3 regions of the Streptomyces sp. NBC_01717 genome follow, and region 3 is predicted to be linked to each of the others. Evidence: riboswitches for the same ligand, from Rfam matches in the RefSeq annotation. Region 3 holds a riboswitch; each other region holds the start of a gene.
The links. Region 3 has a riboswitch for cyclic di-AMP ahead of OHB49_RS07400 (M23 family metallopeptidase). Riboswitches for the same ligand answer to the same signal wherever they lie in the genome.
Positions count from the first base shown of each region.

Region 1 (3,268 bases), 4.0 Mb from region 3:
CAGGTCGTCGCCGACGATCTGCACCTTGGCGCCGAGCTTCTGGGTGATGACGTTCCAGCCGGCCCAGTCGTCCTCGTACAGCGGGTCCTCGATGGAGACCAGCGGGTACGCGGCGACGAGCTCCTCGTAGTACTCGGTCATCTCGGCGGCCGAGCGGGACTTGCCCTCGAACTCGTACTTGCCGTCCTTGTAGAACTCCGAGGCGGCGACGTCGAGCGCCAGCGCGATGTCCTTGCCCGGGGCGTAGCCGGCCTCCTTGATGGCCTCGAGGATGAGGTCCAGGGCGGCGCGGTTCGACTCCAGGTTCGGCGCGAAGCCGCCCTCGTCGCCGAGACCGGTCGACAGGCCCTTCGTCTTCAGGACCTTCTTCAGCGTGTGGTAGACCTCGGCGCCCCAGCGCAGGGCCTCGGAGAAGGACTCCGCGCCGATCGGGGCGATCATGAACTCCTGGATGTCCACGTTGGAGTCGGCGTGCGACCCACCGTTGAGGATGTTCATCATCGGGACGGGCAGCAGGTGCGCGTTCGGGCCACCGAGGTAGCGGAACAGCGGCAGGTCCGAGGCCTCGGAGGCGGCGTGGGCGACGGCCAGCGAGACGCCGAGGATGGCGTTGGCGCCGAGCGAGCCCTTGTTCTCGGTGGCGTCCAGGTCGAACATCGCCTGGTCGATCAGCCGCTGCTCGGTCGCGTCGTAGCCGACGAGCTCCGGGCCGATCTGCTCGATCACGGCGAGGACAGCCTTCTCGACGCCCTTGCCCTGGTAGCGGTTGGGGTCACCGTCGCGAAGCTCAATGGCCTCGAACGCACCGGTGGAGGCGCCGGACGGAACAGCAGCACGGCCGGTGCTGCCGTCGTCGAGGCCAACCTCGACCTCGACCGTGGGGTTTCCGCGGGAGTCGAGGATTTCCCGGGCTACGACGACGTCGATGGACGGCACGAGGCATCTCCTTCTGGGATATGACGCTGGTTGTGCAGGGTCGCTTTGGCCTTGCGCCAAGAGCCTAACCGCCCTGGCGCACTGCGTTCGGCGACCGCCCGCCTCCTGGGACGAAAAAGGACCCAAGGGCACCCGTAGACGGGCAAACGTTCAGAAATCTACTGAGCAGTAACCACAACGGTTGAACGGTGAGCGCAGAAACCCCGACCCGGCGCGTACGGGGGAATCCGCGCCGGGTCGGGGTGCTCAGGGAGGAGAGAGAGCGCTTTTCTGCTGAGGCTCGTACTACTTCGTCAGGTGGAGCTGCTGACCCGGGAAGATCAGGTCGGCGTCCTTGACGATGTTCTTGTTCAGCTTGAACAGCTGGTGCCAGCCGCCCTTCACCTTGTGCGCCTCGGCGATCTTGCTGAGCGAGTCACCGGCCTTCACCTTGTACTCGCCGTCGCCCTTCGCGACCTTCTGGCCGGTCGGCGTGGTGACGGTCTTCGCGGCCTCGGGGGCGGTGCCGCGGTCCGAGCGGGAGGCGGTGGGGGCCTCGGTGTGCTCGGCCGGCTTCGGCGCGGCCGGCTTCGCGGCGGCGGAGCCGGTGTCGACACCCGGGTCGACACCGTCGTTGGTCAGGTTGCCGGCGCCGGCGCAGCCCCAGGCACCCGGACCCTGCATGTCGAGGAGCTTCTCGGCGGTGGCGATCTGCTGGGCCTTGGTGGCCAGGTCGGCCCGCGGGGCGTACTGCGTGCCACCGGCGGCGGCCCAGCTGGACTGCGAGAACTGCAGGCCGCCGTAGTAGCCGTTGCCGGTGTTGATGGACCAGTTGCCACCGGACTCGCACTGGGCGACGGCGTCCCACGTGGCGACGGAGGCCGCGGAGGCACCCGTGGCACCCATCAGGGGAACGGCGATGGCGGCACCGGCGACACCGGCGAGCGTGGCCACACGGACGGCCTTGGACGGGCGACGGTGCTTGCCCTTGCTGTTCAGCAGCATGCAAATTCTCCTCACCGACGCCTACGAGGTGAGCTGTCGGGTTCGGGCCAAGTGAGTTGCCCGGTCGCATGTCCTAGCACGCGACTTCACCCCAAGCCGGTCCTGACGGTCTTTCGACCATCGGGCCCGGCGCTTACCTGGGTCCCCCGCTCCTGCCTACGGCGCTTTACGCGTCTGTTCCCTTCGACCGACGGCAGGATTCGGCGTGACGGTCGATGGGGCCCGCGGTGCGAGCGGTTCCGACCGTAAACGCACGCAACCCCCACATTCAAAGACGGACATAACTGACAATCATCCCCTACTCACGTCCGGCCGGTCATCGTTTTCGCAGGTGGGGGGCGATGCGGACAGGCCTGACAGACGAGACACGCCGATTAACGCAAAGAGACCCATGTCTCACTTACACATAAGTGGACATAGGCCTCTGAACTACCCCTATTTTTGGGGTGATTTAAGCTGTTGATCAGACCGGTCTCACTCCGCCTTCACACCGAGATCGAGGCTCTGGCCAGGAAGAATGAGATCCGGGTCGTCGCCGACAGCAGTCTTGTTGGCCTCATAGAGCGCCGGCCATCCGCCATGAACCTTCTGTGCATCAGCAATCGCCCAGAGGTTGTCGCCCGGCCGAACGGTGTATGTGCCGTCCGCGGCCGAGTCGCGCGTGTCGCGTCCGTCACCGTTACCGCGGGAAGCATGGCGGCCCGAGTCGCGGTCACCGCCCGTTCCCATGCCCTGGCCCGCCTCGGGGGCCGGCGCGCCGCGGTGCTTACCGCCCGCCTCGCTGCCGGAAGAACCGGAGGAGCGGGACGAGTCGGCCGAACCGGATGTATCCGACACATCGGCTGACGGCTCGCTCGATGCCTGACCGGACGCCTTGCCCGACGTCTTGCCGGACGACTTCTCCGACGACTTGGCGGACGACGACTTCGATCCGCCCTCTGCGCTCGCCTCGTCCGAGGCCTCGTCGGACGGGTCCGCGCTCTCCGTCGGGTCGGGCGACAGCAGGCTTCCCGGATCGACACCCGGCAGCGTCCCGTCCACCGTGAGCCCGGAGATCACCGCGCAGCTGGGCCACGCCCGTGGCCCCTGGTCGTCGAGGACCTTCTCGGCGACCGCTATCTGCTGCGAGCGGCTGGCGAGGTCGGCACGCGAGGCGTACGCCTCGCCGCCGTACGACTTCCAGGTGTCCTGCGAGAACTGGAGACCGCCGTAGAAGCCGTTGCCGAGATCGGCACTCCACATGCCGCCGCTCTCGCACTCGGCGACCCGGTCCCAGGTCGTGGCGTCGGCCGCGTGCGCACCGGCCGCGCCGAGCAGCGGGATGGCGATGGCCGAGCCGGTGACGCCT
Region 1 is NZ_CP109178.1:5,597,978-5,601,245, reverse strand. Features, by position in the region: gene eno (phosphopyruvate hydratase) at 1-936, opposite strand, end outside; gene OHB49_RS25415 (LysM peptidoglycan-binding domain-containing protein) at 1,222-1,920, opposite strand; cyclic di-AMP (ydaO/yuaA leader) riboswitch at 1,924-2,094, opposite strand; gene OHB49_RS25410 (transglycosylase family protein) at 2,395-3,268, opposite strand, start outside.
Region 1: another riboswitch for cyclic di-AMP. It lies ahead of OHB49_RS25415 (LysM peptidoglycan-binding domain-containing protein); the one in region 3 lies ahead of OHB49_RS07400 (M23 family metallopeptidase).

Region 2 (3,268 bases), 3.4 Mb from region 3:
CTCCACCGTGATCACGGTCTCGGGCCTCGCCGTCGTCATCAACCAGGTCGTACGCCGCGGCAACGAGCAGCTGGCTTCGGCGCGGGTCATCGCGGAGACCGCCATGCGGGCCGTGCTGCCGACGCCGTCCGAGCGGATCGGGGGACTCCATGTCGCCGCGCGGTACGAGGCTGCCCAGGCGGACGAATTCGTCGGTGGTGACCTGTTCGCCGTGGCGGAGAGCTCGTACGGAGTACGGCTCGTGGTCGGGGACGTGCGGGGCAAGGGGCTCGAAGCGGTCGGGACGGTGGCGGTGGTCATCGGCGCGTTCCGGGAGGCCGCCGAGCAGGAGGATTCGCTGGAGGGCGTGGCGCGGAGGCTGGAGCGGGCGCTGGCGCGGGAGGGGGCGAGGCAGGGCGGGATCGATCCGGTCGAGGGGTTCGTCACCGCCGTGCTCGCCGAGATTCCGCCTGGTGCGGCCGAGGTGCGGATCGTCAACCGCGGCCACCCCGAGCCGCTGCTGCTCCACCCCGACGGTTCGCTGGAGGTGTTGTTCCCGACGGTGCCCGCGCTGCCGCTCGGCATGGACCTGGGGGTGTGGACGGACCGGGCCGACGTATGGGAGCTGGCCACCGGGATGACGCTGCTCGCGTACACGGACGGACTCTCCGAGGCGCGCGACGCCCAAGGGGTCTTCTACGATCCGGCGGCCCGGCTGCGCGGGCGGATCTTTCCCGGGCCCGAGGAGCTGCTGTCCGCGCTGGCCGACGACGTACGGCTGCACACCGGCGGCAGATCCACCGACGACATGGCGCTGCTCGCGGTCGCACGTCCCGCGCAGGGGCAGCCGAAGCGGCGCAGAACTGTGAAGATCGTGGGCCGGGATGCGAGTGAGGAAGGGCTGAGTCGGTGAAGGGGCTTCGCAGGGCGATGCCACCGTGCGTAATCGAAAGGCCTCGCTCCGCATAACATTTGACGCAACGTCAGAAACCGGGTAGTGGCTGAGTGGCGATCAACTCGCCCGTTTCCGCCCGATTGTGTCCCGTAAAGTCCAGGCCAAGGGCGTTAACGATCAGTGGGAACGGCTTGGAATCGGACCCGTCCGTCTATTAACGTTCGATAACGCAGCGCGGTTGTCCCAGCCGTCGTCAGTGGCGGCACCGTGCGCGAGCGCCGAATTCCGTAAGGGAACCGGGGAACCACCTACATGGGGTGAATCGGACACCTGTGTCTCGTGAGAGGCAGAGGGATCCGTAGGAGACCTTCCTGCTCCGAACCCGTCAGCTAACCCGGTAGGCGAGAAGGAAGGAAAGGAGTGCGCCCCCGTGGCGTCCAACAAGCCTGCCCCCGAAGCCCCCTCCCGGTTCGGCTCCGACTTCACGACCGAGTACGGAACCGAGCAGAGAACCGATTTCGGCGCCGAGTTCACCACTGAATTCGCGACCGACGGTTTCGGTGAGACCGACCGGGCGTGGGAGGAATGGAACCCCACCGAGGAGTCCGTCCGCCCCGTGCGCGGCAGGCACCGCGTCGTCAAGCAGCGCAACGGGCTCGCCCGCAGCTCCACGGTGCTCGGAGTCGGCGTCATCGCGGCCGTGGGCGCGGGTGGCATGGCCACCGCGCAGAGCAAGCCGCCGGTCTCCATCTCCCTTCCCGACTCTCTCGCGGACAACCTCCCCGACGCCAAGTCCCTTCCCGGCGTGGGCGCCCTGTTCTCCGACGAGTCCGCCACCGACCAGGCGAAGTCCGCGGCTGCCACCGCCCCGCTCACCAGTGCCGGCATCACCACCGCCGAGGCCGAGCAGGGCACCACCGACGCCGGTGAGGCGCTGCGAGCCCGCATCCTCCAGCAGGCCGAGCAGCAGCAGAACGCCGCCGAAGCGGAGATCAAGGCCGCCGAGGAGAAGGCCGCCGCGGAGAAGGCCGCCGCCGAGGCCAAGGCGAAGCAGGACGTCGCAGAGGCCAAGGCCGCCGCCGAGAAGAAGAAGGCGGAGGAAGCGGCGAAGGCGAAGGCCGAGGCCGCACGGCTTGCCAAGCTCGCCGCCTCCTACGCCATCCCCACCTCCTCGTACACGATCACCTCGACCTTCGGTGAAGCCGGTTCGATGTGGTCCTCCGGTTACCACACCGGCCTCGACTTCGCGGCGCCGACCGGCACCCCGATCAAGGCCGTCCACAGCGCCACCGTCAAGTCGGCGGGCTGGTCCGGTTCGTACGGCTACCGCACGGTCCTGGAGCTCGAGGACGGTACGGAGCTGTGGTTCTGCCACCAGTCGTCGATCGACGTCAGCGTCGGCCAGAAGGTCACCACGGGTGACACCATCGGCCGTGTCGGAGCCACCGGCAACGTGACCGGACCCCACCTCCACCTGGAGGTCCACACCCCGGACGGCACCGGCATCGACCCGATGACCTGGCTGCGCGACAAGGGCCTCACCGTCTGAGCCCGCGCCGGTTCTCCGGCCCCGCGAACCCGGCAGTCCTGACGCTCCCCCCCGACGTCAGGGCTGCCGGTCTGCTGTCCCCGGTCCTTGCGACGCCGGTGCCGACGCCCGTGCGGATGCCCGTGCGGATCCCCTTTCATCCCCCGGTACGGAATAGCGGCCGCGGCGGAGTCCGTTGATCCATTCATGACTTCTCTTCGTAAGCTCGGCTCTTCCGACCTCCAGGTCTTCCCGCTCGCGCTCGGTGGCAACGTCTTCGGCTGGACCGCCGACGAGGCGCAGTCGTTCGCCGTACTCGACGCGTACGTCGCGGCGGGTGGCAACTTCCTGGACACCGCCGACGCGTACTCCGCGTGGATCCCCGGCAACGAGGGCGGCGAGTCGGAGACGGTCATCGGCAAGTGGCTCGCCGCACGCTCCAACCGCTCCGACATCGTCGTCGCCACCAAGGTCGGCGCCCACCCCGCGTACAAGGGGCTCTCCGCCGCCACCATCAAGGCCGCGGCCGAGGAGTCGCTGCGCCGGCTGGGCACCGACCACATCGACCTCTACTACACGCACTTCGACGACGAGACCGTCCCGGTCGAGGAGATCATCACCGCCCTCGACCAGCTGGTGAAGGACGGCAAGGTGCGCGAGATCGCCGCCTCCAACATCAGCCCGGAGCGGCTCCAGGCGTCTCTGGACTTCTCCGAGCGCGAGGGGCTCGCACGTTACGTCGCCCTGCAGCCGCACTACAACCTCGTCTCCCGCGACACGTACGAGGGCGAGCTCCAGGAGACGGCCGCCCGCGCCGGGCTCGCCGCCGTCCCGTACTTCGCCCTGGCCTCGGGCTTCCTCACCGG
Region 2 is NZ_CP109178.1:5,012,375-5,015,642, forward strand. Features, by position in the region: gene OHB49_RS22715 (PP2C family protein-serine/threonine phosphatase) at 1-892, shown strand, start outside; cyclic di-AMP (ydaO/yuaA leader) riboswitch at 1,141-1,293, shown strand; gene OHB49_RS22720 (M23 family metallopeptidase) at 1,305-2,423, shown strand; gene OHB49_RS22725 (aldo/keto reductase) at 2,610-3,268, shown strand, end outside.
Region 2: another riboswitch for cyclic di-AMP. It lies ahead of OHB49_RS22720 (M23 family metallopeptidase); the one in region 3 lies ahead of OHB49_RS07400 (M23 family metallopeptidase).

Region 3 (3,268 bases):
CCGCTGGAGCTGCTGCGAGCCGACGCGGCCGCCTGGGCGCTGCCCGCCCGCGACGGCTGGCGCCTCAGTCACCTGCACGGGCGGTGGGCGGCGGAGACGCAGCTCGTGCGGTCGGAGCTGACGTACGGCGAGAAGGTCCTCTCCAGCAGGCGCGGTCACACCGGGCACCAGTTCCTGCCCTGGGTCGCGCTCGACGCGGACGGAGCGGCCACCGAGGTGGACGGCGAGGTGTACGGCTGCGCGCTCGCCTGGTCCGGCTCGTGGCGGATCGCCGTGCAGCAGCTTCCCGACGGGCTCGTACAGATCACCGGCGGGGCCGGCTACGACGACTCGGGGCTGCTGCGGCTCGCACCGGGGGAGACGTACACCACACCGGTGTTCGCGGGACTCTGGAGCGCCGAAGGGTTCGGCGGGGCGAGCAGGGCCTGGCACGCCTGGCAGCTGGCCCACGTCGTTCCGGACGCCGAAAGCCTGCGGCCGGTGCTCTACAACTCCTGGGAGGCCACCGGCTTCGACATCGCGGAGGACCAGCAGCGCGCCCTGGCCGTGCGCGCCGCAGCGATGGGTGTCGAACTGTTCGTGGTGGACGACGCGTGGTTCGGGCAGCGCACCAGCGACCGGGCGGGACTCGGCGACTGGACCCCGAACCCCGAGCGCTTCCCCGGCGGGCTGAAGCCGCTCGCCGACGAAGTGCACGCGCTCGGTATGCAGTTCGGTATCTGGGTCGAACCGGAGATGGTGAACGCCGACAGCGACCTGTACCGCGCGCACCCTGACTGGGTGCAGCACTTTCCCGGGCGGACCCGCACGGAGTTCCGAAATCAGCTGGTGCTGAATCTGGCCCGGACCGATGTACAGAACTATCTGTGGGAACAGCTCGACTCACTGCTCTCCGGCGCCCCGATCGACTATGTGAAATGGGACTTCAACCGCTGCTTCACCGATGCGGGCTGGCCGGGCGAGGAGTATCCGCAGAAGCTCTGGATCGAGCATGTGGATGCGCTGTACGCGCTGATCGACCGGCTGCGGGCGGCGCACCCCGGTGTCGCCTTCGAATCCTGCTCGGGCGGCGGCGGCAGGATCGATCTGGGCATCCTCGCCCGTACCGACCAGGTGTGGACCTCCGACAACACCGACCCGCTGGACCGGCTCGCCATCCAGGAGGGCTTCGGGCAGATCCATCCGGCTCGAGTGATGGCCGCCTGGGTCACCGACAGCCCGAATGCCCAGCTCAACAGCAGGGTGAGCTCGCTGCGCTTCCGCTTCGTGAGCGCGATGGCCGGGGTGCTCGGGGTCGGCGGAGACCTCACCGAGTGGAGCGACGAGGAGCTGGCCGAGGCCCGCGGCTGGGTGGACCTGTACAAGGAGATCCGTCCGGTGGTGCAGCACGGTGCGCTGTACCGGCTGCGTGCGCCGCGCGGCGGGCTCAGCGCCGTGCAGTACACGCACGGTGACGAGACCGTGGTGCTCATGTGGTTGGAGGCACAGAGGTACGGGGAGCTGCCGCCGGTCCTGCGGCTGCGGGGGCTCGACCCCACGGCGACCTACACCTGCTTGGACACCGGGGTCGCCCACCACGGTTCCGTGCTGCTGCATCAGGGACTGCACAGCGGCCTGCGGGGGGACCTGGACGCGAAGGTGCTGAGGCTCCGACGCGGATGATGTTCATGACATGTCCGTATTGAGGCATTTAGTAGAACATGCCCTGATTATGCGGGAGATGAGGGGTCTCTCGTGAGCGGGATCATATCCGTGACGGTGTGTGGTGGCGCGGCGGCCGGGTAATCCGTACACCGCGCGGAAAGCCAAGATCCTTAATCCACGGAGTGTGACCGGAATTCCGCGTCGAATTCCCGGCGCGGATTCCGGCACGCAACCGATGGCTTGTTCTGCTCGTCCTCACTCGTTTACGGTCACCGTCAATCCGGACGGACCGCCTAATCCTGCCGCCGACCGGAATTCACACCCACTCATCGTGTGGCAGGAGCGGGGGAACCAGGTAAGCCGCCGACCGGAGAAATCCGGCCGGCTCGGGGTGAAGTCGCACTTCCTGCGACCGGGCATCTCCAGCCCGAACCCGACAGCTCACCTCGTAGGCGCCGGAGAGGAAATTCTTCATGCCCATATCGGGTAAGCATCGTCGTCCGAAGTCCAGCACCATCGCTCGTGGCGTTGCCGCCGCCGGCGCCGGCGGGGCCGTCATCGCCCTCCCGCTGCTCGGTGCCACCGGTGCCCACGCCGCGGAGCAGGCCGCCCCCGTCGCGCACTCCGCCGCCGCCACGCACGCCGCGTCGGCCGCCCCGGTCGCGAACAAGCAGGCCGAGACCCGGACGTACTCCGTCGTCGCCGGCGACTACCTGGCGAAGATCGCCTCCGACAACAAGGTCGAGGGTGGCTGGGAGAAGCTGTACCAGGACAACCGTGAGGTCATCGGCGGCAACCCGAGCCTGATCCACCCGGGCATGAAGCTGACCCTCGGCGGCTCCGCCGCGGCCACCGGCACCACGCAGGCCGCCCCGGCCCCGTCGAAGGCTCCGGTGGCCACCAAGCCCGCGCCCGCCCAGAGCAGCAGCTCCGGCTACGTCGCCCCGGTCCCGGGCAAGCACACCACCAACTACCGTGCCTCCGGTGCCAACTGGTCCAGTGGCAGCCACACCGGCATCGACTTCCCGGTCGCCACCGGCACCAGCGTGAAGGCGATCACCTCCGGCACCGTCGTCACCGCCGGCTGGGGTGGCGCGTACGGAAACGAGGTCGTCGTCAAGCACGCCGACGGCCACTACTCGCAGTACGGCCACCTGTCCGCGCTCTCCGTCTCGGTGGGTCAGACCCTCTCGACCGGCCAGCAGATCGGCCTCTCCGGTGCCACCGGCAACGTCACCGGCCCGCACCTCCACTTCGAGGTCCGCACCGGCCCCGCGTACGGCTCGGACATCGACCCGGTCGCCTTCCTGGCTTCGCACGGAATCTCCGTCTGATCGGATCCGATCAGGCCTGATCCGAACGGCTTGTTGATGGGGCGGTGCGCGGCGGCGCACCGCCCCATCACTTATTCCCTCTTTACCAAAACCTGACCGGGTGGTCTATCTCACCTCCCGTCAACCCCTTATTACGGTCGCGTAGGTCACATTCAGCAGTGCAGGATGTGCCCTTGTGGCAGACGATTCGAGAAAAAATCAACGTGGCGTCAACAACCGGCATGGCGCCATCGGGTCGTACGCAGCGATTGGCGACAGCTTCACCGAGGGGGTCGGAGACCCCGGCCCGG
Region 3 is NZ_CP109178.1:1,595,900-1,599,167, reverse strand. Features, by position in the region: gene OHB49_RS07405 (alpha-galactosidase) at 1-1,662, shown strand, start outside; cyclic di-AMP (ydaO/yuaA leader) riboswitch at 1,954-2,114, shown strand; gene OHB49_RS07400 (M23 family metallopeptidase) at 2,118-2,978, shown strand; gene OHB49_RS07395 (SGNH/GDSL hydrolase family protein) at 3,154-3,268, shown strand, end outside.